DNA from 3 places in the Desulfocicer niacini genome. Region 2 is predicted to be linked to each of the others. Evidence: riboswitches for the same ligand, from Rfam matches in the RefSeq annotation. Region 2 holds a riboswitch; each other region holds the start of a gene.
The links. A riboswitch is a leader RNA that binds a small molecule or an ion and turns the genes downstream of it on or off. The one in region 2 is predicted to bind cobalamin.
Positions count from the first base shown of each region.

Region 1: linked by a shared signal. The riboswitch ahead of cobO (cob(I)yrinic acid a,c-diamide adenosyltransferase) and the one ahead of ACYQ2M_RS16790 (TonB-dependent receptor) in region 2 are both predicted to bind cobalamin.
Region 3: linked by a shared signal. The riboswitch ahead of ACYQ2M_RS15590 (TonB-dependent receptor plug domain-containing protein) and the one ahead of ACYQ2M_RS16790 (TonB-dependent receptor) in region 2 are both predicted to bind cobalamin.

Region 1 covers NZ_BAAHYK010000028.1:19,248-27,508, forward strand. Annotated here, with positions in the region: gene ACYQ2M_RS15540 (nitrogenase component 1) at 1-828, opposite strand, end outside; gene ACYQ2M_RS15545 (nitrogenase component 1) at 815-3,013, opposite strand; gene cobO (cob(I)yrinic acid a,c-diamide adenosyltransferase) at 3,018-3,554, opposite strand; cobalamin riboswitch at 3,830-4,013, opposite strand; gene ACYQ2M_RS15555 (AEC family transporter) at 4,094-5,053, opposite strand; gene ACYQ2M_RS15560 (carbon-nitrogen hydrolase family protein) at 5,282-6,925, opposite strand; gene ACYQ2M_RS15565 (DUF2149 domain-containing protein) at 6,922-7,293, opposite strand; gene ACYQ2M_RS15570 (MotA/TolQ/ExbB proton channel family protein) at 7,290-7,937, opposite strand; gene ACYQ2M_RS15575 (DUF2162 family putative transporter) at 7,934-8,261, opposite strand, start outside.
Region 2 covers NZ_BAAHYK010000032.1:20,822-29,082, reverse strand. Annotated here, with positions in the region: partial or broken gene ACYQ2M_RS16795 (IS4 family transposase) at 185-1,040, shown strand; cobalamin riboswitch at 1,619-1,803, shown strand; gene ACYQ2M_RS16790 (TonB-dependent receptor) at 2,176-4,320, shown strand; gene ACYQ2M_RS16785 (iron chelate uptake ABC transporter family permease subunit) at 4,419-4,640, shown strand; gene ACYQ2M_RS16780 (ABC transporter ATP-binding protein) at 5,196-6,017, shown strand; gene ACYQ2M_RS16775 (cobaltochelatase subunit CobN) at 6,092-8,261, shown strand, end outside.
Region 3 covers NZ_BAAHYK010000028.1:33,190-41,450, reverse strand. Annotated here, with positions in the region: gene ACYQ2M_RS15610 (ABC transporter substrate-binding protein) at 1-297, opposite strand, end outside; gene ACYQ2M_RS15605 (TonB-dependent receptor) at 308-2,428, opposite strand; gene ACYQ2M_RS15600 (class I SAM-dependent methyltransferase) at 2,663-3,406, opposite strand; gene ACYQ2M_RS15595 (LbtU family siderophore porin) at 3,806-4,867, opposite strand; cobalamin riboswitch at 5,117-5,385, opposite strand; cobalamin riboswitch at 5,667-5,857, shown strand; gene ACYQ2M_RS15590 (TonB-dependent receptor plug domain-containing protein) at 6,077-8,050, shown strand; gene ACYQ2M_RS15585 (adenosylcobinamide amidohydrolase) at 8,186-8,261, shown strand, end outside.

The DNA of each region.
Region 1 (8,261 bases), on a different contig from region 2:
GAGATACGTGTTCATGCCATATCGGTCTGCCATAAAGGGAGCCAATGTATCTGCATATTCGACATGGACAACAACATTCAGCTGGGATGAGCTTATATTTTCAAGTTCAGCCAGGGTGCAGCCTGCGCAGATGGTGGTGTGCACCCGGATGCCGCATGCCTGTAAAAGGGTGGTAAGCTCCGCAACATTGCCCTGCCAGTGGTGGTGGACGATGGAAACGCCCATTAAATTGACACCGTCTTTTTCACGGGGAAGTTTTCGGGGTTTGATACGGGTCAAAACTTTTTTGACTGCATCTTGAAATCCCCATGCCAGGGGCTGGGAAAAGCCTGTATTTTCCACGGCAATGCAGGGAACCGGCAGGTTGGCGTTTTTAATGAAGCGCAAGAGATCATCGCCGATGAGGGCTGCCCCCGGGGAATTGATCACCCCAATTAGTCCATGGCCTTTTCTGGCCACTATAGGTAGGATTTTCTCAAGCTTATCCGTGGCTCCAAACACATAATCGTAATCATCCAGATAGGTCACCGGCACCCGGGGTTGACCAAAATAAAATTCTTCGGAATAGTACAGAGGATCAATAAAATCGGACCGGGGCATCTGAGTTTCCGACATCGCACCATGATAAAATTTACATCCTGTGGGACCGTTGAGCAGCACGGCGGCATCCCTGATGCCTTCTATGGCCGCAATGGCTCCGGTAAAGCTGTCTGGAATAACAGCCATGGGCAGACCGTATTCTGATCCGGCTCTGCCCACAACAACGCTTGAAATACTCAGGGGATTTGCGGAATATTTTTTATAAACTGAATAATCAGATGCCGTCATTTTTCCATCCTTCGGTGACAGGTGCCTTAATTAAAGTTGCCCAGCGATGTGCAAAGGCAAGCCCGCCGTAGAACCCCACATCCGGACACATGGGAATGATGTCCACATGCAGTGGATGGGGCAGGTTTTTAGGGGTATAATTCCCCAGGAAAAGATCTGGTTTGAAACGTTTTAGATCCCCATCTCTTTTGGCTGGGTCATAGTTTGTTTCCACCTTGAAACGGTCCGGATACCGGGTGACGAAAAGATTATCCTGGGAATAATTTAAAATGCATACTTTAACAACTTCCATGCCCAGATCAAAGGCCGCTTCCACAATCCAGTCCACATCATGCATGTAGGTGAGGAGCATGAGTCGTCTTCCCTTGAGGGTATCCCCATATTTGGCAATCATGGTGTCATAGTGTTTTTGATGGGTATCAATGATTTTTTCCCCCGCCATGGGTTCATTGAAGAATTCGGCAATTTCCCTGACCCAGACAGCACTTTCGGAAAATCCCACGGGAAAGGGACGTTTTGCCGTGGGAATTCCCAGTTGCTTATCAATGAATTTAGCCATGAGTCGCCCCAGATAGTCGGTGTAAGCTGGCAGATTTAGGGGGGCTTTCGTAAAGTTTTTCAATTGATCCACGGAGGTGTTTCTGACAAACCGGCAATTGACACTAATATTCATAGCCCCAAGTAGTGCCACAACGGTGTTAAAATTAGTCTCTGCGTTAAAGGCGATATTTTTTTCCGCCAGTATATTTACACAATGGGATTGGGGCTTAACGGTTTTATCCATCAATGCTGCGGCTCCCTCCATGCAGGCATTGATGACACCCTGCATGTAATCCCCCTGAAGGTTACCATCTGATGTTATTGGGATCACCGGTACATGGGGATATCGGTTCCGAATTTCATTGATGGCGGCAAGGGGATCATCTCCGATGACCCCAGAGGGGCAGGTGGTAATCAGAAATACGGCTTTGGGATTTTGTGCCATGGCCTGTTCAAGGGTGTTCACAAGCTTGTCTTTTCCTCCGTAAATCACCACGGATTCATCCATGTCCGACGATATCACCGCCGGGGCCACCTGGTGTTCCAGCAGTATCTTTTTCTGGGTAAACAACCTGAACCCTGCCGATAAAATGGCCTGGCAGGCAATGTTGGTGCAGCTTCTCGGGCCGTGGGCCACTGTGATGGTGTCTTTGATCTGGGTTGTGGTGGCAAGAGCCCCGGAAAATGCGCAGCCGTGCAGGGGCTCCCGGTTGAGCAGGCTTTTGGACAAAAAAACCGGTTTTTGACTTCCGGGTTTGACCTGGAATATTTTCTCCGTCGGTTTTTCATCACTATTTGGCGGTGGGGCCGGGGCTGTGTTTTGTGTCTTTGTCTGTGGGATCTTCTTTTGCAGGACAAGCTGTTCAAGAAAGTCTTCATCGAGGAACCGGGCAGGATAAAAGGTGCGGTTTTCCAGAACATCCCGGGCAAGGTCATGAAAAGCCTGGGCCTCCATGGAGTCGGGAAAGCTTTCCACCACTGTTGTTTCCATCATTTCAGCTTTTCTGAATAAATCACTTCTGGGTATTACCTGTTTTACGGGAAGCCTGACATTTTGGGCAAAGCCTTCCACGGAGTGTCTGTTTTCTTCGCTCCCCCTGCTGTTGAGAATCAGACCCGCAAGGCGGGGGCCTCCTTCATCAAAATTTTTAACCCCCTTAAGGATATTATTGGCCGCATAAATGGACATGAACTCCTCGGAGGTCACCACATAGACGGTGTCGGCAAATCCCCGCCTCAGGGGAACTGCAAATCCACCGCATACAACATCACCAAGCACATCATACACCACCACATCAAAGGCATTCATATCAAGGCCAAGGCGCTCAAACAGGGCAAAGGTGCTTAAAATGCCCCGTCCGGCGCACCCCACGCCGGGTTCCGGGCCACCGGCCTCGGCGCAGACAATTCCTTTGTATCCCACATGAAGAACCTGGCTCAGGTGCTGCAGTGCCACAGGGGTGTTTTTCATGTAATCCAGGGCCGTCATGATGCGTTTTCCCCCCAGAAGCAATCGGGTGGAGTCGTGCTTGGGATCGCATCCGATCTGCAGCACCTTTTTACCGCCATGGGCAAGGGCCGCAGAAAGATTGGCTGAAATAGTGGATTTGCCGATACCACCTTTTCCATAAATGGCTATTTTCATATGGTTAAAATTCGATTCCTTTTTGTGCCATAATTCCATTCTGGTATGGATGTTTGACCTCCTGCATATCCGTCACAAGATCTGCCGTTTCAATGAGTTTTTTGGGGGCATATCGTCCGGTGACCACCACATGGAGATCTTTTCTTCTGTGAGTGATGCCATCCAGGATGGTATCTGTGTCCAGAAACCCCAGAGTCATAAGGTAGGTAAGTTCGTCCAGAAGCACCATGAAGTAGTCGCTGGAGGAAAGTTTTTCTTTGGCCAGATCCCATCCCTTGAGGGCAATGGTACGATCTTTTTCCAGGTCATCGGATTTAAAGGTAAAACCGTTTCCCATGACATAAAAATCCACCAGATCCATGTATCTTTCCATGGAAAAGAGTTCACCGTATTTCCAGTTTCCCTTGATAAACTGAATGATGCAGATTTTTTTACCATGTCCCAGAGCCCTGAATGTTTGTCCCAGTGCTGCGGTGGTTTTTCCTTTACCGTTTCCCGTGTTTACCATGAGTAAGCCTTTATTCATAGCCTCGGTCTCCATTTTAGGTAGGCGGCTTTTATCATGATGATATCATTTTAAGGGACTCAGCAGTTTTCAATTTACCGTTTACCCAAGGCAACACCCACAGGATACAACGGCCTGGGCTTGAAAAATGGTAAATCAATAAAATCTGACTCCCTAAAATAAAAATAGTTCATCACAATAAATGGTCTGTCCGGAAAAACAAAAATCCCCGGACCGAAATGATTTTCAATCCAGGGATTTCCCTTTTTTATCCTTAGATACTTCGCCGGGCGATTCGTTGCATTAAAATGCAAGCCCGCTTGGCACAGGTAGGTCTTCTGACTTCCGGATCAATCTAACGGCCGCACCTTCCCAACCATATGGTCAGTGGTATAATTGCAGCTTTCGTCCCCGGTCACAGCGGTGGGTCCGTCCACGAGTCTAACGTGGTTCCCTGTTATGCTTTACTTCAGCACCTGTACATCAGATGATTCTAACCCTGAGCACTGTAATGTCAAGCAAAAAATATGGTAAAATCAAAATCCTATTTTAAATGCTATTTTCAATGATCATGGCTATTGAATCAGTATATGCCATAGGGCCAGCCACAGGGGCATGGCGGGCAGCGCCAAAAGGTATTGTACCAGCATCATGCTGCTGACGGTCTGGGTATCTCCACCATAATGTTTTATCATGAGGATTAAATTTGTGGCCGGAGGAGAGGATGATTGAAGGATCATCATACTGCTGAACAAAGGCATGGTGGCATATATGCCGGTGAAATACAAAATACCCAGAACCGTTGCGGGAATCAGCATGAACTTGACCAAGGCCACCGTGAGAATATCCCCCAGGGGAGGCATTTGTCGGAGTGAAATTGTTCCGATGGTGGCGCCCAGGATAAATACGGCCAGGGGGACGGTGGCTTGTCCGAGGAAATTCATTGCACGGATTGCCGGGGCGGGTACCATGGTGGAAAGGCCTGTAAAAATCAGTAAAAGCGGTATCAGTGTGGCCACCAGGGGTGGAGTGATGAAATCCCGCCAGTGAATATCAACCGTTGATTTGCCGGTGACCAGCACCTTGCCCACGCTCCAGGTCAAGGGAGTCATACCGGTAACCAACAGGAAACAGTACAGGGCGAACATGTCAAACTGATCCGGGTAGAGGAGCTGACCAATGGGCAGAACAAAGTAAATACCGTTTTGTATGGAGGCTATGGGAATAAGATGTCGTTTTTCCACCTTTATCCGGGTCAGAAGGGCCGTAAACAGAGTCCCTGCCGCAAACAGTCCCACACCGGAAAGGGGCCATGCCCACCAAAAGGTAAATTGTCCCGGATCAAAACGGGTAATTGTTGTGGAAACAATGAGACAGGGTAGAAACACATTGACGGTAAGCGTGGACACCGCCTGGACCTGCTCTTGGGATACCACCTGCTTGCGCACCAGTAGCCCGGCTGCCGTGGAAATGAGCGACAATTGAAAAATCGCGTTGAATATAGTTCCGAACGTGCTTAAAAATATAGATGACATGATACCCCGGCCCTTTTTTATTCCTGCCTTTATTTTCTGTTCACCGGGTTATAGAATACTTTGCTTGTGCGGTCAATGTGGGCTGTATGATCTAAAAAAGGTTTTGGACGTCACCGTATGCCGGGCACGGTCTGGCTTAGGCGCTGGCAGCGTGGCATGGAAGTTGGTGACGGCTTTTTAACCGCAATAAACATCGAAATGTTGTCGGCAATGCATTGCGTTTTTTGATTAATCGGTACAATCCACTTTTTTTTGTGTGGATGCGCTGGGTTTCAATAACAAATCATAATCAATGCAATAGTCAAAATATTTTTTCCGGGTTCCTGCGGTATCAAGTTGATAGCTGCATATCCCGGGGTGGTCCTGGTATTGATGGTCCCGACCGCCGTGGAGCCCCTGCATACAGGTAATTTCAGCAGCGTTACGGGCACAGGTGGCTACGGCCACACCATTCACGGTTCGCATGCGGCTTAAAAGTAAGTTTTTCCAGGAAAGGGTTTTTTCGGAACACACCACCAGATCGCATCCCAGCTTGGCCAGAATAACGGCCAGTTCCGGGTGCTGTAACGCTTCCACAGGAACCATGGCAATGGCGGCAGGGCCATGGTGTAATATTTTATAGGGAAAAAAAGGACTTTGCCCCGTATCCGGTTCAATATCTGATTCCATAAAAAATTGTTGGCCCTCCGGGGTTATCAGGACCGGTACGGCCGGGTCGCCCTTGGCCATGGACAGCGATACGGCAAAGGCCACCTTGCTATTTTGGGCCAGCAGCAACAGAGATTGGGAGGAAATTTTATCTTCCATACCCTGGGGCAACACCCACAGGGTTGGGTGATCATTTTTTTTCTCTGATATGGCAGCGGTCAATGATGGCAGGGATTTCTTTCCCGGCGGTGGGACGAAACAATGTACATCAAGCACGCCGGTTTCCGGCAACCGGTAATATCCGGTGAGATTTTCAACCCAGGGTTTCAGATAGATGTTGCGATAGTTGTTTACCTGTCGTGATGCCATGCACTGTTGACGGTGAACATGGCTCAATCGTCCCTGGTCATCCAGGGGAATGTCCGCCACAAAAATCTTGGAAGTTGCAGATGATTCGGAAAACAACGGTTTGCCCGTGGGGGCCACCACTGCGGAAACCGTCCGGGTACAGTCCATGGTAAGATCCTTGCCGGTTCGGTTGCAGGCTGCCAGATAGATACCGTTTTCAAGGGCCCTGGTCTGCCATACCTCAAGTGGGTTCAGGCCCCCCGTGGGGGGCCAGTTGGCCGGCACCCATAATAAATCCACCCCTTTGAGCGCCAGGGTTCGGGGTATCAGTCCAAAATAACTGTCCGCACAGATGGCAATACCCATACGACCCCAGGGGGTGTTAAAAATTCCCTCCTGATAGGGACTACCCGGCCTTGCCCATCGTCTTTCACCGTATATTTTACGATATCGACATATGATTTTGCCCCCGGGGTCCAGAACAAAGGCGCTGTTGTAATAACTTTGGGTCAACGGGTCCTGTTCCGGAAAGGTGATGCCGATGTAAACCTTCTGCTCCCGGGCCAGTGCGGCCATGGCGGCCATGGTTTTTCCCTGGTCAGTTTCCGTATAGGGCGCAATGTCCCGGCGGGAGGAAAAAGAGTAGCCGGAAACGGCAAGTTCCGTATTCAGGATAAGCCTGGCCCCCTGCTGGGCGGCACTGCGGTTCAGTTCCAACAGGGCTTTGAGATTTTCGGCAGGATCTTTATGTTTCACCGCATAGTGGATCAGGGCAATTTTAAGGGAGTGGGCCACGGAGGTCTGGGCCGTTGCCGGCATGCCCCATTGGCACAACAGGAAAAAGATCAACACAATACGTTTGAGCATAAATTTCATTTAAATCCATCCATCATCTCTTCGTTTAACTCACTGGGGATATAGATGACTCGTCCGTCTTTGAGCTGGTAGGCCGTCCCCAGCTCAAATCCTTCATCTCCACCCACCGTGCGGTCTGTAATCTTTTTAACCTTGACGTCGGTGCCTTTTTTAGTGATCACCTGCCATTGATCCTTTACTTTTTTCATCACCGTGATTTGACTGTCCGGGTTGAAAAAATCAAGCACCTGGAAGGTGGCCATGAGGGAAAGGAGCAGAGCCACAATAAACACAAGGGCCACATCAAACAGATTGGCCACGCCGTTCATGGGCTCTTCGTTGCCCGCCTTACGAAATTGACCCGGTCGGCTGGTTGCAAGGTATTTCATAAAGGGGACCCTTTTTTTGAAACAGGTTCGTCTTTTTTCACCATGGCCTCTGTGATCAGGTTGATATTACGCATGTCTTCAATGGCCCACCGTTCCCTGGTGACGGAAAAAAAATGGGCTGTAATTCCCAATGCCAGCCCCACGACCGTGGTGGTAAATGCCAGGATCAGGCTGGAGGAAAGCTCGGCCATGTTTCCCTTGGTAAGTCCGGCAAGGCCGGTTCCCATGGGAATCAGGGTTCCCATGAGCCCAAGGCTTGGTCCAATGCGAACAATCAGCCGGATTTTATCCACCTCCCGCAGCAGGGCATAATGCTTCTGCTGGTTGAGGTCTTCCACCTTTTCTTCTTCAAATCGGCTCTGCTCTTTGATGATGCTTCCAAGGTTGTTAGTGTAATCGCCAATGTGGGCAGGAAGATTCTCTGCCAGGGATGGGGGCAGTTTCCGCTGGGACTGAATCTGTTCAAGGGAGTCGGTCAGTTTGCCGTTGCTGCGAAACTGGGTTCGTTTAATCCATTCTGCAATAAACCCACCGGTATAGATGAGCATCCAGAGACACAGGATCACCAGCAGGATCACCACGGGATAGAGCAGGGCCGTTGAAATGGTATAGAGTATGGTCTGAAGTGCAGGGAAAAGATTCAATGGGTATCTCCTTTAGAAAAATAGGTGCGGACAAATCCCAGGCCGGTCAGAAAAAGGGATATGCCCGATAATATCAGGATGGGGCGTAAGTCCGACTGGGGGGCGGGGCTGTTGGAAACGGCCATGGTAAAGGCGGCCTTGATTTCAGGATACAGGGGAGCAATGACCACGGTCATGAGAAAATAAAGGGCTATCAAGGTCATGGAAAGACCCAGAAATCCTGTACCGGATCCCATGTGACGACGGCGGGGAAAAAGCACGCCCAGGGTCAGGGCAATGATACCCATAAACATCCCAAAAAGAATCAATGTGGTTAAAAACGGC
Region 2 (8,261 bases):
CGGCGATCACAGGTCTGTCGATAGTAAAGGACTATAACCTGTATAACTCAATTTTCGGTGATCCAAAAAAGAACTCATTTTGAATTTAAGGCTTTGATATATCAATAAATATTCACGGTTTTCTCTTTGTTTGGTATGTTTTGTTTACCGCTAAACAAACAAAAAACAAAGGAAATTCGTTAAAATGAATACTACTCTGATCAGTGAACAAAATCAAACCTCAAATTTCGATAAAATGGGTATTATTTATGAGCATTTGTCAAGATTAACAGTTGGCACACTTTTGAATAGATCAGGAATAACCAAAACAAAGGGAGCCACCCCGTTAGCTATTTTCTCGGCATTGTTCAAACTGTCTTTTTCAAGAGCAAATTTATTTCAAGGTATTGTGAAAAACAAAGAAATCCAGGTTGATAAAGGGGCAGTGTACAATTTTTTAAATTCATCCACTTATAATCTGGAGGCGTTTTACACTTCTTCTTTTCCGTAAAATTTATTTTGCGATCAAAAAACTTCTCAACGACTCCACTGAGGAAGTTCTCATTTTTGATGATTCTACCCATAGCAGGAACCGTTTAAAAAAGTAGAACTTCTATCCCGAGTATCTGACCATACGCATAAAAAATATATAATAGGATTTAGGATACTTACCTTGGGTTGGTCTGATGGAAACAGTTTTCTTGGAATTGATTTTATCCTTTTATCCTCAGCCGACAAAAAAACAAATTTGTGATTACCAACGACGTCGGGAGGCCATCACCAAAAGCACGGCACATCTTATCCCTATGGTCAAAAGAGCTCTTGATATAGGGGTTCGGACCAAATATGTATTAATGGATAGCTGGTTCTCAATGCCATTTGCCATAGCGGATCTTCGTGAACATATCCATGTTATCTGCATGCTGAAAGATCAACCTAAATGGCTTTATGAGTTTAAGAGTAAAAAACTAAGGTTATCTGACCCCTATAAAAAATTGAAGAAGAAACGGGGGCGAGCAAAAATAAAGGCTGAAGTTGTTGTAAGTCTTTCCAATGGAAAATAGGCAAAAATAATTTTTGTCCCATGTGATACAAAACATACTTGAGTTGGTCATGAATAAAGCCCTTGCATATTTTGGCTTGAAGAATAATAGGTGAAAGGAATTATTGGAGGCGTAAAATCACTCCTCCGAAAGTTGAGTGATGAATTCACCATGACCGATGCACTCGAGGCCTGCAGCAGCGAATTGCGATCCGGTGTAAACATTTGTGTACGCCCGGCATGGGCGTGAACTTATGGGGTGCAAGTCCCCTATGTGTGAATCCTGTTAACCAAGTTACAGTTAGCACAAGTATTATCCGAAAACAAGGGCGGAGCCGTGAGGAGCCGTCTAAAGGAAGTTGGCGCGCAAAACCATGAGTCGATGAACAGAAGTCGTGTACAGGCGTATGATGGAAAAATCATTTTTATTTTAACGTTATAGCGCTATGGTTTTTAATGTCAAAGTTTATGAAAGGAACTCATGCTCCGGAAAAATATTGCCTGCAAATCATCTAAAATGTGACCAGCTGTTAATGAAAAGAAAATAATAGACAAATTGTGGGTTCTTTCCTATTGACTTTTAAGGTTTTACAAACTAATTAAATGCATTGATCAGGTGCAAGAATTTGCATAAAAGGGAATCCGGTTAAACTCCGGAACGAGCCCGTCGCTGTAATTGGGGACGAACACTGCATAATGTCACTGTCCATGTTTTGGTCGGGAAGGCGCAGTCAGTAGATTGATCCAAGAGTCAGAAGACCTACCTGGACAACCATAGGGATGCTGTGTACGGCAATGCTGGCTCCTGTTTGATTCTGAGGATAGAAAAAGGGACAGCCTTGAATCGTTTTTTTAAACGATTCAGGGCTTTTTTTGTTTTGGTATCATATGATCAGTAACGACAGAGACAATGTGGCGCATCAGTGATGTAAAGCCCATAGTAAAATCATTATTGTCTCTGCAAAGCTGGGGGAGAAGGCCAAAGACTGATGTTGTATTAAAATAACTAAAAGTTCATCAGCATGGGAAGCGTGTCTGTTGAAATTTATGCTTGGAAGGCGAGCGTAGCGAGTCCTTCCAAGAAATAATTGTCTTGATTACCGGATAGTCCGGTTCAAGAGTGTGTAAAATTATCAAAGGAAATTGAGGAAAAGATGGAACAATTTAGGAACATTAGGTTTGTTTTTGTAATGATGTTGTTTGGAGCAATTTTTTGCTCCGGTGCCATGGCCCAGGATGACGAGGATGTCACCGTTTTAAATACGGTTATTGTGTCTGCTTCGGGAACAAAGAGTGAACTTTTGGACACCAATGCATCCATACATGTGCTTACCTTAAAGGATATTCAAAACAGTGGTCAGAGCAGTACTGCGGAATTGATTTCTTCAATCCCCGGTGTAGTCAGTCAGAAATCAAGTTCCCAAACCTATTTCAGTATCCGTGGTACCAGAACTGGTATGTCTGGAGGACCCCAGATTTATGTGGACGGTCGTCCCATTAATGTCGGCGTATACGGTTATAGTAAAATAGATAGTATACCCATAGACAATATTGAAAAGATTGAGGTTATTAAGTCTCCTCCCACATCCAAGTACGGTGCAAACGCAGCGCGGGGCGTCATCCTGATTACAACTAAAAGTGGTGCCGGTGCGAAAGAAAAGTTTGAGGGAAGTGTCAGTGCAGAATACGGCTCATGGAATACCAAAAAATTGACCGGCACTATATCCGGAGTGTCTGATCAAATAGATTACAGTATTTCGGCATATGCAAATGAATCCGATGGCTACCGTGACAGTGATGAAGAAACCAAAAACGGTGAGGCTCAGATTGGACGACAGTTTGATGCTGGGCGTCTTGATCTTATTGTCGGAATCAACCAGAGTTTTAACAAATACCCCATTGGGTTGGCCCAATGGCAGGTCGATCAGGATAGAACTGAGTCTGCTGCATACACAAAAGAAGACGGTTCTGGATATCTGATGTTGCCCAACGAGTCGGACGAGGAACTTATTAATGCACTGATTAAATATGAGTATGATAAAAATAATTGGCTTATTAATTCATCCGTGGGTTTCAGCCGGGACCAGCAGGATTTCTTTTCTAAAAAGTATTTGAATTATGCTTCCAAACTTGATGATAACTACCGTGATCATCGTATTGAAAAGACATATGATGTCATGGGCAGTGTGGGGCGTACGTTTGATTCGGGCCTTATTTCCAATACCCTCACCTTTGGTCTGGATTACAAATACAGTGATTTCACACAGGAAAGAAGCTATCCCTGGGATACCGCAGGAAACAATGCCTCAACTGAGAGTAAAGCCGATATTGATGCTGAAAAAGAATTATTCGGTATCAATTTTAATCATGAGTTTTCCTATGATCGCTTTAGACTTCAGTCCGGCCTGCGGCATAACAGTATGACCTATGATCTTTCAAACCAGTTGCCGGACTCAGTTAAAATTGAAAATGACAGCGACATCGACTGGAATATATCGCCTTCGTATAGAATTCTTGACAAGGCCAATCTGTTTGTCTCCTGGAATCATTCTCATTTTTATCTGCCTTTGGGATATTACAAGGCCGATATGGAAAATGATCATCCTTACACACTGCCCCAGAATCTGGAACCCGAATTGTATGACACGATTGAAACCGGTTTTAAACATCAATTCAGCAAGGGCTTTAACTACAGTCTTATTTATTACCATACAAAGGTGGATGACAAAGTGGTTTCATATTATGACGGTACCACTTTTGAAGGCTACCGAAATGCCGGTTCAAGTATTCATCAGGGTATTGAGGCCGAAGTTGACGGAAGACCTCTTGACTGGCTGGGTTACCGGATCAGTTTCACCACCATTGACGCAGAGTGGGAAAAAGGAGGAGCCAAAGCTTATGCAACACCTGATGCCAAGTCTCTTACCTTGGCAGATCTTTCCGGTAAAAAAGTTAATTATGTGCCGGAATATGAATACAGCGTCGGAGTGGATTTTTTCCCACTTCGAAATACTTCGTACGGCTCACTGACATTATCCATAGACCTTCGCGGGTTTGGCGAGCAATATGAAGATTATAATAATAACTTGAAAATGCCTGCCGCCGATTTTGTTGATACCAAGATAACCTGGGTTTTTAAAGGTGTTGAATGCTATGTCTCCTGCAGCAACCTGTTTGATAAAGAATGGGAGAGGCTGGTTAATGCACAGGGAAAGGCCCATGACAGGATTTCCACCGGATCTGGATATTATCCCCAGGATGGACGTTATGTTGGTTTTGGCGTTGCTTACCGGTTTTAAGAGGTTTGAAATATGCCTGACCACATAAAAACAGCCATCCTGTTCTGTGTGATTTCGGCAGTTCTTTTGGGTGGGTTCCCGGCAGTTTTTGCTGGCGATTGAAGATGCTTCAATTGGGAGATGACATTGCCCGTTCTTTGGGACTGAATGTTGAAAAACATCGACTTGTCTTTATCTCCCTTGCAGCCCTTTTGGCGGCCAGCGCCGTCAGTGTGGCAGGATTACTGGGTTTTGTGGAGCTGCCGGTGGGCATTATCATGGCCGTGCTGGCTGCGCCTTTTTTTCTTTATTTGCTGCGATCCAATTTCAATAAAGGGTAGAAGGCAAGCCAGACATTCCCTTTCAAGCTTAGTTGTGAGCAGAACAGGATCAGAATAAGGTCTGTCCGTGGCAGTTATATGAAAAAGGTAGCCTTCAAGGTTGCCTCAGCAGAGCCCCCCCGATGGGCAATAGGAACCGGCCAATCGAGCCGTCTATGGTTTCGGGCCGGGCCCATTGCCCGTCGGGGGGGCGGCATGATGCCATTTGGCTCCGCGTCTACGACCCATTATTCGCTGTATCTGCAGGCCGACATGATCGTTTATATGAAAAGGTAGCCTTCAAGTCTACCTCAACAGAGCCCCTCCCCCGACGGGCAATAGGAACCGGACAATTGAGCTGTCTACAGTTCCGGGCCGGGCCCATTGCCCGTCGGAGGGGCGGCATAATGCCATTTGGCTCCGCGTCTACGACCCTATCTTCGTTGTGTCCGCCAGGACATGTGGGTTTATAAGAAAGAGTAGGTAAGTCTAACACTCTTTCATGCTTCGTTGTGGGCAAAACGAGATCAGAATAAGGTCTGCCCATGGCAGTTATATAAAATAAGGGGTGTGTCCATGATCAAGATACAAGATCTCAGTCTCGGTTATAAAACAAAAACGGATGTTATCAATTCTGTTGATCTTAATATTGGTGCCGGTGAATTAGCCGTGATCATTGGTCCCAATGGCTCGGGAAAATCAACACTGTTAAAATCCATTGCCGGAAATTTAAAACCCCGGAAAGGGCGAATTCTTCTCAAGGAGAAATCCCTGGCATCATATTCGGCAAAATCTTTGGCACAAAAAGTAGCGTTTTTACCCCAGTTTCCCACAGTGCCCGATGATTACACGGTTCGGGAGCTGATCAGTTACGGTCGGTTTCCCCATTTAAAATGGACCGGAAAAATGCGTTCAGCAGACTGGGAGATCATTGACTGGGCAATGGAATTGACGCATTTGACGGATTATGCACACCGACCGATGATTGCCCTTTCCGGGGGAGAACGACAGCGGGCCTGGGTGGCTTTGGCCTTGGCCCAGAAACCCCAGGTATTGATTCTGGATGAACCCACCACCTATCTGGACATCAGCTTTCAGTTTGAGGTGCTGGAATTGATTAAATCATTAAATAAACGGCTAAACATCACCACACTGATTGTTCTCCACGACCTGAACCAGGCGGCACGTTTTGCCGATCGAATCGTTGTGCTTGAAGCGGGCCGTATTGTTCAGGAAGGTAAGCCGGATCAGATTATCCGCAATGGAGAGCTTGAACGTATTTTCCAGATCACCGTCGGCATCCGGAAAGACACCTATAATAATTGTCCATACCTGATTCCCCTGAAAAGCAGAAGAGCATTGTTCAATGCCCGGATGGGGGATTCAATCCGTGCATAAAGCACTACGGTGTTGTCAAAAAATATTTCAGCCTGCCTGTCTTTTTATCCGTTTTTGTTATGGAGGTCCTTTATATGTTTCAGTTTACCCTTATCTCTGTATCCGGCGCAGGCCTTAAATTCGTTGATGAGGCCGTCCATCGTCTTAAAAAAGATGCTGGTGCAGGGCTTGTTTTGGAACAGGCACTGAAGGTGTCTTTTTTTTACATTGGAGAGGCCGGCAGTCAGAGGGAAAAAATGACTGCCATGGCCGAGGCGGTGGCAGTTTCTGACTTTCTTTTTTTAGACCTTATGGGTGCCTCTTCCGGGGTGGTGGAATTATTGGAAAAAGAAACCGAAAAATACACCGGGAATCTGGCGGTCATGGGGGCCGGGACTCAGGTTTTAAGGGAACGAGTCCGTCTGGGAGCCTTTTCTTTTGCTAAGATGGCCGGATCCATGGGCAGAAACAAGCAGCCCATGGGAATGAAAAATATGGACCTGAATCGTCTGGAAGCCATGTCCGGCATTGGCGGCAAACTCAGCCGGTTTTCAAGGGGGCTCCACCACTGGTTGATGCTCCAGCGGGCCTGGACCCATGCCGGGACCGAAAATATTTACAATATGGTTTTGCTGATCCTGAGGGAATACGGCGGGTTTAGCACTTTGTCGAAACCTGGAAAGATCACGGATTACGCAGACCATGTGCTGGTTCATCCGGGTACGGGAAAGGGCTATAAAAGCCTTGCCGCCTTTAAAAAGGATCATCCCTTTGATAAATCAAAGCCCTCCCTGGGGCTGCTTTTTTCTTCGGCTAATTATCCCTATTACCATTTTGATATCATGGCGGATATCATGGAGCGCATGTCACAGGATTTTAACTGTATCCCCCTGGGGGTTCATACGGGAGATAAGAAGTTTAAACGCATTGAGGAACACCTGGCCCAGGGCATGACCCTGGACCTGGTTTGGGATTTCCTGCCCTTTAGATTCGGTGCCGGTCCCATGGGGGGCAATGAGGAAATGGGGCCCAGAACCTTTAAACGTTTTGATGTACCTGTACTGCATCCCTTTTTTATGAATCGTCGAAGGATTACGGATTGGGAGAATGATTTGCCTGGCCTAGGTCCGGCTGAAACCATTATCTGCACCATGTTGCCGGAGATGGACGGTGTCACCGATACCATTCCTCTGGGAGGGCTTGCTCCGGCCCCAAGCCTCGGCATGCCGGACATGAGCGCCATATCTCTGATCCATGAACGCTTTGACAGGCTCCGGTCCAAATCCCTGAATATGATCCGGCTTCGTCGGCTGCAGAACAGTGAAAAACGTGTTGCCGTTATCATTTACAATTATCCTCCCGGAGAAGGCAATGTGGGGGGAGGCGCCTTTCTGGACACCTTTAAAAGTGTTGAAAGCATGATTATTCGTCTTAAACAGGAGGGATACACCACCCGGGGGATCACAGCGGAACAGATGGAAGAAATCTTCATGACCCGGGGGCAGTGCAACAGTCCCCGGTGGACTGCAGATCAGGGCCGGGGAATTAAATTTCCCTATGACCGCTGTCCGGAGGTGCTTACCCATAACCGGGAGACGAACCGGGCATGGGGTTCTTTTCCCGGACAGATCATGGCCGATGAAACCGGGTTTGCCATTCCTGGTATTCTGGAAGGGAATGTATTCCTAGGATTGCAGCCATCAAGGGGTACAGATGAAGACCCTGACAAGAATTACCATGATAAATCCCTGCCCCCCCACCACCAGTACGCGGCCTTTTATCATTGGCTCAAACATGAGTTTAAGGCCCATGCCGTGGTCCATGTGGGTACCCACGGTACCCTGGAATTTTTGCCGGGAAAGGAAAACGCCATGTCCGGCAGATGTTGCCCGGACATGCTGATGGGGGATCTGCCCCATTTTTATTTTTATCATGCCGGTAATCCTTCTGAAGCCACCATTGCCAAACGCCGTTCCCATGCCGGTCTTATTTCCTATTCCGGACCTGGGTTCCGCAAATCGGGGGCTTACGGAGAAATGGCAGATCTGGAAGCTTTGATTGAAGAATATGAGTCTGTTGAGCCCGGTGCCGAGGCCCGCAGGGCAGAGATTTACGGGCGTATTGTCAAAGGGGCAGGGGCGCTTTCCCTTTTGCCGGATGATCCCGAGGACGTGGACGCCATTGCCGCAGAACTGGTGCGCATGAAAACCTGTCTTATGCCACTGGGGCTCCACTGCCTTGGCAGCGGATTTAAAAAACAGGAGG
Region 3 (8,261 bases), on a different contig from region 2:
AGGGGAAATGTTCTGAAAACCACTGGCCAACCAAGGCTGAAGCTGCATATTGACATCTATAACAAACAAAGTCTCTGTAATGCCTGATTCACTGGCATACCATCCGTTTGAAGCCTTGGCCGGGTCCAGCACCGTGCCCGACGGGCCAAAGGGCTTGGCAATGATAAGCGGATCTGCGGCAAGCGCTATAGATGCCGCAAGACACAGAATCAGGCAGAAAAAAACGGCCCGGCCAGGCCAGACCTGATAAAAAAGGCCCGTCCGGGCAGGGAAAGGTTTTATATTTAAACGTTTCATGCTGTCCACATTACAGGGACACGGAGATCGTGCCCATTACGGTTCGACCGGGCATCTTGTAGTATTCATAATATTCTTCATCCAACAGGTTGTCCACGGACAGAGTAAGGGATACTTTCTTACTGGGCCGGGCCGTTATCTGAGCATCCACGACAACGGAGTCTGTGTAGTCATTGAATACGGAGCTGGCATAGGGATCCCGCTGATCATCATAGACACTATCAGAATATCTTAAGTTAGCAGAGACATCCAGAAAATCGGTAAAATATCCCACCCAGAAATTGAATATGTCCGTGGGTACCTCAGTCACCTCCCAGCCGTCTTGATTGACGGACGGATCCGTCTTGGTATACTCGGACCAGTGATGGGTATAGTGGATACCTCCTTTCATATGCCAGGGCAGGCTGGCTTCAATGGCGGTTTCAATGCCGTTGACTTCAGCTGATTGTGCATTGATCCGTTTCTTTATGCTGACCGATTGGCCATCAACAATGTAATCTTTTGAGGCATTTACAATAAGATCGTCATAATCATTCTGGAAATAGGTGGCCTTGAGCCGCAGCTTTCTGTTGAGAAGTTCCCACTCCGTGCCAACTTCCCATGAGGTATTGGTGGTGGGGTCCAAATCCGGATTACCTGCGGCATACGTCGTTTCTCCCCCAATGGTATAACTATAACTTGCGATCCTGTAATACAGGGAAGGAGCGGTAAATGATTTCCCGTAAGATGCACGCAGTATACCGTTTTCCATCAGCCGGTAAACCAAAGAGGCTTTGGGGCTGAACTGCCCGTCATCCACATCCTCGCCGTTCGCATGGTTTCCGTTAATGTCGGAATACTCCGTATCCTTAGCCCACCAATGGTCATAACGCCCCCCCAGATACAGGGTAGTGGATTCAATGGGTGTGTATTCTGCCTGAACAAAGGTGCCCCAGGTCAGGCTTTCTCCGGAATCCCGCGTTGCAACGGAAGCCCAGCTGTCCGAATCACTGGGGCTGGACAAGTTGTATTTGGTGACGGTGGCCGTCTCTTTTACCCCCTGGGTACCCATGGTCAAAAGGAACTGGTTATCCATCATGTGAAATGTGGCGGAAAGATCTGCCTGAAAAAGATCGTTGTCTTCCACCTTGGTGTAGGCACCGGAAACCGAATGAGACTGGGTTTCTTTGTCGTTGTATCCCACAAGGGTGTTGACATCTACCTGGTCCGGCACGGAATAGTCATAATGAAGGGTGTGTACATAGGACTCTTTTTGATAGGAGGTTGCTGTAAATGTGGTCCCACTCAAACTGGTCAGATAATAATCCGAACCATCCTGGATGTAAACATCGCCGGATATAATGGCGTTCTCGTCGGCATCGGTGAGACAGCTTCCTCCGCCCTTCCATCCATACTCAAACTGGCTGATGTTAAAGCTGTACCAAATTTTGGAATCATCGGAAATTTCATACCCGGTTTTTAAAAAGCCTCCGTAATCCTCATACCAGTTATCCCCTTGGGTTCCGACAATATACCGGGTTGCCCCGGTCTGGGGATTGGTATCAAAAGGTACGTTTGTGGCAATGGGAATAGAGGAATCCAATGTTCCGGAAACCGGAGTTGACAGCGTCTTATAGTAAGGGTTGGTCTCATAACCGTCCGTGGTCCGGTACTTAAAACTCATGGAATAAAAAAACTTGTCTCCAAGGGTTTTATCTGCCCAGGAAAGATGATTGGAATCATCCGGGGTGGCAAAGGGACGGTCTGCAATACGTGCGCTGTAATACTGGGTATTGTCTTCCCCATAGGTAAAAGAAGCCTCGGCCTCCGTGTCATAAGGAATTTTGGTAATATAGTTGATGACACCGGTCTGAGCAAGAGTTCCGTAAAGGGCGGAAAAAGGCCCCCGGACCACCTCAATTTTTTCCACATCATTCATGGGAATGGCCCCTGTGTGATAGTACTGGCCGTAATCGTACCAGTTGAGTCCGTCAACCATGACAAGAGCCCTGTTCCCCCGGATCATCGGGCGGGACCAGTAATCGGCCAGCCCCCTGTATTGACGGGGGTAAATCCCCTCTGTTCGGAACAGGGGTTTGAAGGGATGTTCCGAGTTAAAGGCTGAAATTTCGTTTTCGTAAATAACTGACACCGAGGCAGGTGAATCCAGTGGAGCTTTGGGGTTTTCGTGGCGATAACCGTCATTGTCTCAAGCTCAACACTTTTACCAGATTCTAAAAGTTTCGATTCAAATGCCCGATTCGTTTCATCCAAAGCCCAGCCCGGAGAATACAGACAAAGAGAAATGAAAACCACAACTACACACAATATATTTTTTATTATTTTCATCTTTTTTTCCTTATTCAAGCGTCATGAATAAACACAATCATTTATTTCCACACACAATAAAAAAAATGGGGGATAATTTTTTAGTAACCCCATAGGGATTAACCCTGAAATAGTGACGAGTATCACAGGGGGAAATTTGATTGAATCCGGCTTTTTGCATCAGACGACCCGCATCTTTAAGGGTTACCCCCTCATAAAGAGGAAGGGAGCGGATCAGGCCGGCATAATAAGAAAAAAAACGGTATGAAATCAGGCTGCGGGTCTTAAAGAATCCTTTTACCGTGTTTAAAACCAGGTGATGAATTCGGGACCAGGTGATATTACGCCAGTACCCGTCGGAAATAATGATACGTCCCCCCGGTTTCAACACCCGATACCATTCCTGTATGGCCGTTTCCGGATCAGGAAGGGTCCACATAAGGTTCCTGGTAACGACCACATCAAAGGCATCATCTCCAAATGGGAGATTCTCTGCGTCCCCTGTCTGAAAATCAATACAAAGCCTCATTTTGTCAGCTTGCCGCCTGGCACGCTCAATCATGCCAGGGGAAATATCAATCCCGGTGACTTCAAAGCCCGCCTGGGCAAGATAAAATGCCAACTGACCGGGACCTGTACCAACATCAAGCGCTTTAAGCCCTTCTCCTCGCACATGGCTCACCAGGTCGTTGATGGTGGACTTCCAGTCGCTAACTGTCTCGATTGACTTGGCCCGGTCCATTTTGTAGCTCGCACTTCTCCAATTCCAGTATCTTTGAATCTGATTTTTCAGTCTGTCCATACAGCAGGCTCCTATTAATTGTTTCCATCTCAATGGTATTAAGCAGCATGCCAAAAAAAAACCACAAAGATTCGGCATACAGTAAACGGCTGAACCTTCATGGTTAATTTTTTTTTATATATAACCGCCACGGGCGGGCCACATTCTCACCGGCCTTGCCCACAACGAGGCATAAAAGAATGTTAAAACGACCTACTTTTTCATATAAAAAGGCTACGGACAGACTGTCCAGCCTTATCCGTTACTTGGCTTAAAAACCCCAAGCTTCCTGTTAATCCGGAAATTTCATTAAATCGTAAAACCCAATATACGATATACGATTTTTTTGTCTTCAGACAAAATTTTTCTTTCTATAATAAATCAGAAACGGGCTGTCAAGCAGATCCGTAAATTAGCTACTTAAAACTCAAGGGCCAGTTGAAAGGTCAGACTATCAACATCTTCACCGCTTCCACCATCGGAAGTGTCATAATCCTCTGCGCTTGCGTACTCCACTGCAGCGGAAAAATAATCGTTGAAAGCCATGCCCACGGAACAAAGAATTTTGGATTCAGGCAAAATATCCACAGCATCTTCAGATGCCTGATATGCCAGGGCAAAGATGGTTTCTTTTCCGGCCAGATCAACGGCATATCCCAGCTCAAGGGCCCAGACTGCAGGGGCATCTATTGCGGTACCGTCGCCAAAATCAGCATCATCACCTGCAGCAACATACTCTGCCATAAAAGAGACAGGCCCCATGCATGCAAGTGCATGGAGGGAGTAACCATCCACATACTCAACGAGTCCTGCATGATCGTCTGCCACTTCACTGAGTCCACCGGATTCAAAGATATTGTTTATCCAGTCCGCACCGGCAGCCAGGGTAAAGGCTTCGGATTCATATTCATAGGCAAGGGAAGCACCAAAACAGCTGATATCGTCATCTTCATCAATTTCATCGATGTCACCGTTAAATGTATATGCAGCAGCACTGACACCGCCCATGTTGATACCCACTTGAATCGCTGTGTCTGCGGTTTCTCCCAGATCCTGGGTCATGGGATCTGAAATCATATTAGTTTCATATATACCAAAGGGAACGTACAATTTGCCAACCTGAATATAATAAGGTATGCTGTCAGAATCACCCAGCTTAACATGGGCCTCATCAAAGATCATCTCTTCGGCATCGTCATCCCAGGAAAAAAGCACAAATCCAGTCAACCAATCTGTGGGGGCTGCTTCCAATCCCACTTCCGCCGTGGCAAGAGAAATATCGCTGCTATCTTCATCATCCACCCCGTTATCCTCAAAACCAACTTCAACCTCAATGCAACCGGACAGATCAATTTTACCCGGATTGATTTCACCCAGATCCATGGCAAATCCCGTGCTGCCCATGCAGATCATTGCAAAAAGTACAGTTATAGTATAACCAATGCCTTTTTTGCTGCCTGCTCCTTTTGTCCTTTGTTTCATCTTTACGCTCCTTTAAACTCCTGTTTTTTTATAAACGCCTGTTTCTTTAACGGACAACAAACAACATGTACGGTGATTGATGGTGGCGATGCACAAGGCATTCGTTGACACCATTACCAGGTATCAACCATAGGGGCGATGGAAAAACAACAAAGACAGGCAACACCCCGAACCGTAACAATAATAACGATCCAGGATGTCCCATTTTTATCCGGAGGGATCATTGCGCAGTTTCTCTGTCCACGGGAAAAAACGCATCTTGCCTGGGCAGGTCTTCTGACTTTCCGTCCTCTTCAGCAGCCTTCCCACCAGGCCTTTCATCCGTTTTCATATCCCCAAAGTGCAGGACAATGCAAAAAAAACGTTTAAAAAGCACAAAGCAGTGGCATAAAATGCCGAAGTGATTTTCCCTTTAAATGTCAAGAGAAAAAGGATTACAGCGGCGGGCCCGTCCCCGATTTTCACGGGGTTCCCTGTTGGGAAATCAAAAAAAGTCTACCACGCCGTCATGGAAGGTCACTATTTGGATTTCCCTATGCTTTTTACAAAGCACCCAGACAATTTTGACAGAAACTTTAACCACTCTTTTTCTCAATAGTCAACAGATTTATTGCCGTATACCCATTATGATGTTGCGCAAAGATCAATTAAAAAGATACGATATTTGACTTTAATATTTGCTTGACATTAAAGCCAGCTGGAGTAATATATCTCGCTGTACAGGTGCTGAAGTAAAGCATAAGGGAGTTCATAGAAAACAATCTATCCAAATTTAATTAAAGACACCTGCAATTAAAGGATCTTTACTGTACAAATGGGTAGTTTTATTCTTGTGAAATCCATAACAGGGAACCACGTTAAAATCGTGGACGGGCCCACCGCTGTGACCGGGGACGAAAGCTGCAAAATGCCACTGACCATTTGGTTGGGAAGGTGCGGCCGGTAGATTGATCCGGAAGTCAGAAGACCTACCTGTACAGAGCGGGCATATACTTTATGGAAAAAGTCGCCCGGTGAAGTATCTAAGGATAAAAAAGGGAAATCCCTGGATTGAAAATTATTTCGGTCCGGGGATTTTTGTTTTTCCGGACAAGCCATTTAATGAGAAAGTTCCGGCAAAACCCACAGGACTTTCAAGCTTCGTTGTGGGTGTGTACCAAGGTGAAAATGGTCCACCCATGGCGGTTATTTTGAGGAGAAATCATCATTATGAAGCGTTGGATTGCCACCTTTTTTACAGCAGTTATTGCGACGATATCCTTGCCTGCCTGGGGACAAACTGTTCCCGAACCAAAAACATCCGTACTGGACACCATGGTGGTGACCGCAGGAAGGGTGAAAGAAAAAAAAGAAGATGTCACCACCAACATCACCGTGATCACCCAGAAAGAAATTGAGCAGACCTTTGTCCAGGATCTGGGAGATCTTTTGTCCAGACAGGGATTCATGATCCGTGAATATCCCAATTCCCTGGTATCTGTTTCCGTAAGGGGATTCAGCACAGAAACCCATGGGAACGATCTGGCAAGCCATGTATTAATTTTGATCAATGGACGACGCTCTGGAACCGGTAACCTGTCAAAGATCATGATGGACAATGTGGAGCGGGTGGAAATCATCCGTGGCCCAGGGTCGGTGCAATATGGTGCCTCGGCCATGGGCGGGGTGGTCAATGTGATTACCCGCCAAGGTGAGGGAAAAACATCTGCTTTTATGGAAGGTTCTCTGGGCAGCTGGAATAATGAAAAGATAGCCGCAGGCATCTCCGGTGATGCCAAGGGCTTTGACTTTTCGGCCACCATCTCAAGGGAATCCCAGGACGATTACAACACGGCCAAAGGGGATAAATATTACAACACCGGGTTTGATTCAAAGGAGCGGCTCAGCCTCAACGGCGGCTGGACATTTGCAGCCAATAATCGCATGGGTATCACCTACACCGGATACCAGGGCGAGGGCATTGGCAATCCCGATTACCTGAGTGCCAATGATCTGGATGACTATGTGGACCATGCCATTCACACCGTTGATCTGGTGTATGACGGCCAGTCCGCAGATGGATTTTTATTATGGAATCTGCGTTATTTCAACGGCAAGGACGAATACGAAACCTTTGATCCGGAAACCTACGGCAGCACCCACGATTATTTTCGGGATACGGATCAACAGGGCGCTCAGGCCCAGCTCACCGCCATGTGGGACACCACCCATGTTACTGCGGGTGTGGACTGGACCTATTACGCCATCTCCAACTCCTATACCCTTGCAGGTGAGGAAAACACCTATGACAACCCGTCGGCATTTATCATGGCAAAAACCGAACTGCTGGACAGCAAATTGATCCTGTCGGCAGGGGGACGTTATGACAAATATGATGTGGAAAGTGATGACAACCAGAGTACCAGTGAAACCAATTGGTCCTCCAGCCTGGGAGCTGTGTATAAACTGACCCAGGGCCTGAGCATCCGGGCCAATTACGCCGAAGCCTTTAGAATGCCCACCGCAGATCAGCTCTACATGTTTGATGATTACAGTGCCTTTGGGTTTGGTATCTGGTCGGGCAATCCAGATCTGAAACCTGAAAAGAGTAAAACATATGAAATCGGTGTGGACATCTCCAAAAATATTTTTACCTGCGGTATGACCTATTTTTACACGGATTTCGAAAACAAAATCGCCTATTCCTATGTCCCGGCAGAGGATCTCACCCGCTACGAAAATGTTGACGGTGCCACCCTGTCCGGTCTTGAGGGGTCCGTTCAACTGGACATCAGCAGTCTGCTTGGATGGACTGCCTATCAGCTGACACCCTACGCCTCCTTTACCTGGCTGAATGATTACACTGACGATGGAAACGATGAGGACCTTCAGTACACCCCGGAATGGACCGCGTCATACGGCATTCGTTTTTCCAATGATGCAGCAGGTTTTTCCTCCAACCTCAATTTCAGCCATATCAGTGAGCAGGATATCACCGATTACGAAGGCACAGGGGAGTCAACCCTTGATGCCTACACCGTGGCCGACCTGACCCTGAACAAAAAACTGCTCTCCTTTGACAGATACGGAGATCTCTCCGTCAAGGCCGAAGTTCGGAATCTTTTTGATGAATCCTATGCCGCAGTCCAGGGCTATACCATGCCGGGACGTTCCTTTTATGTGGGCTTGAAATATCAGTATTAAATTTGTCTCTCTGGTTCCCTTGTCCTTTGGGTAAGGGAATCAGAGCTCCTTTTTGGGGCCGGAACAAAATATACCTGCCGGAATGGCCATGGGTATATTTCTCGGCAGAAATCGCCTTGAACAAAGGAAAAAATCATGAAACCTCGCAGAGATCGATTCCTTGTGTACTGTCTTGTTTTCATATTCGGATTGATCCAAGGGGCATCCCTTT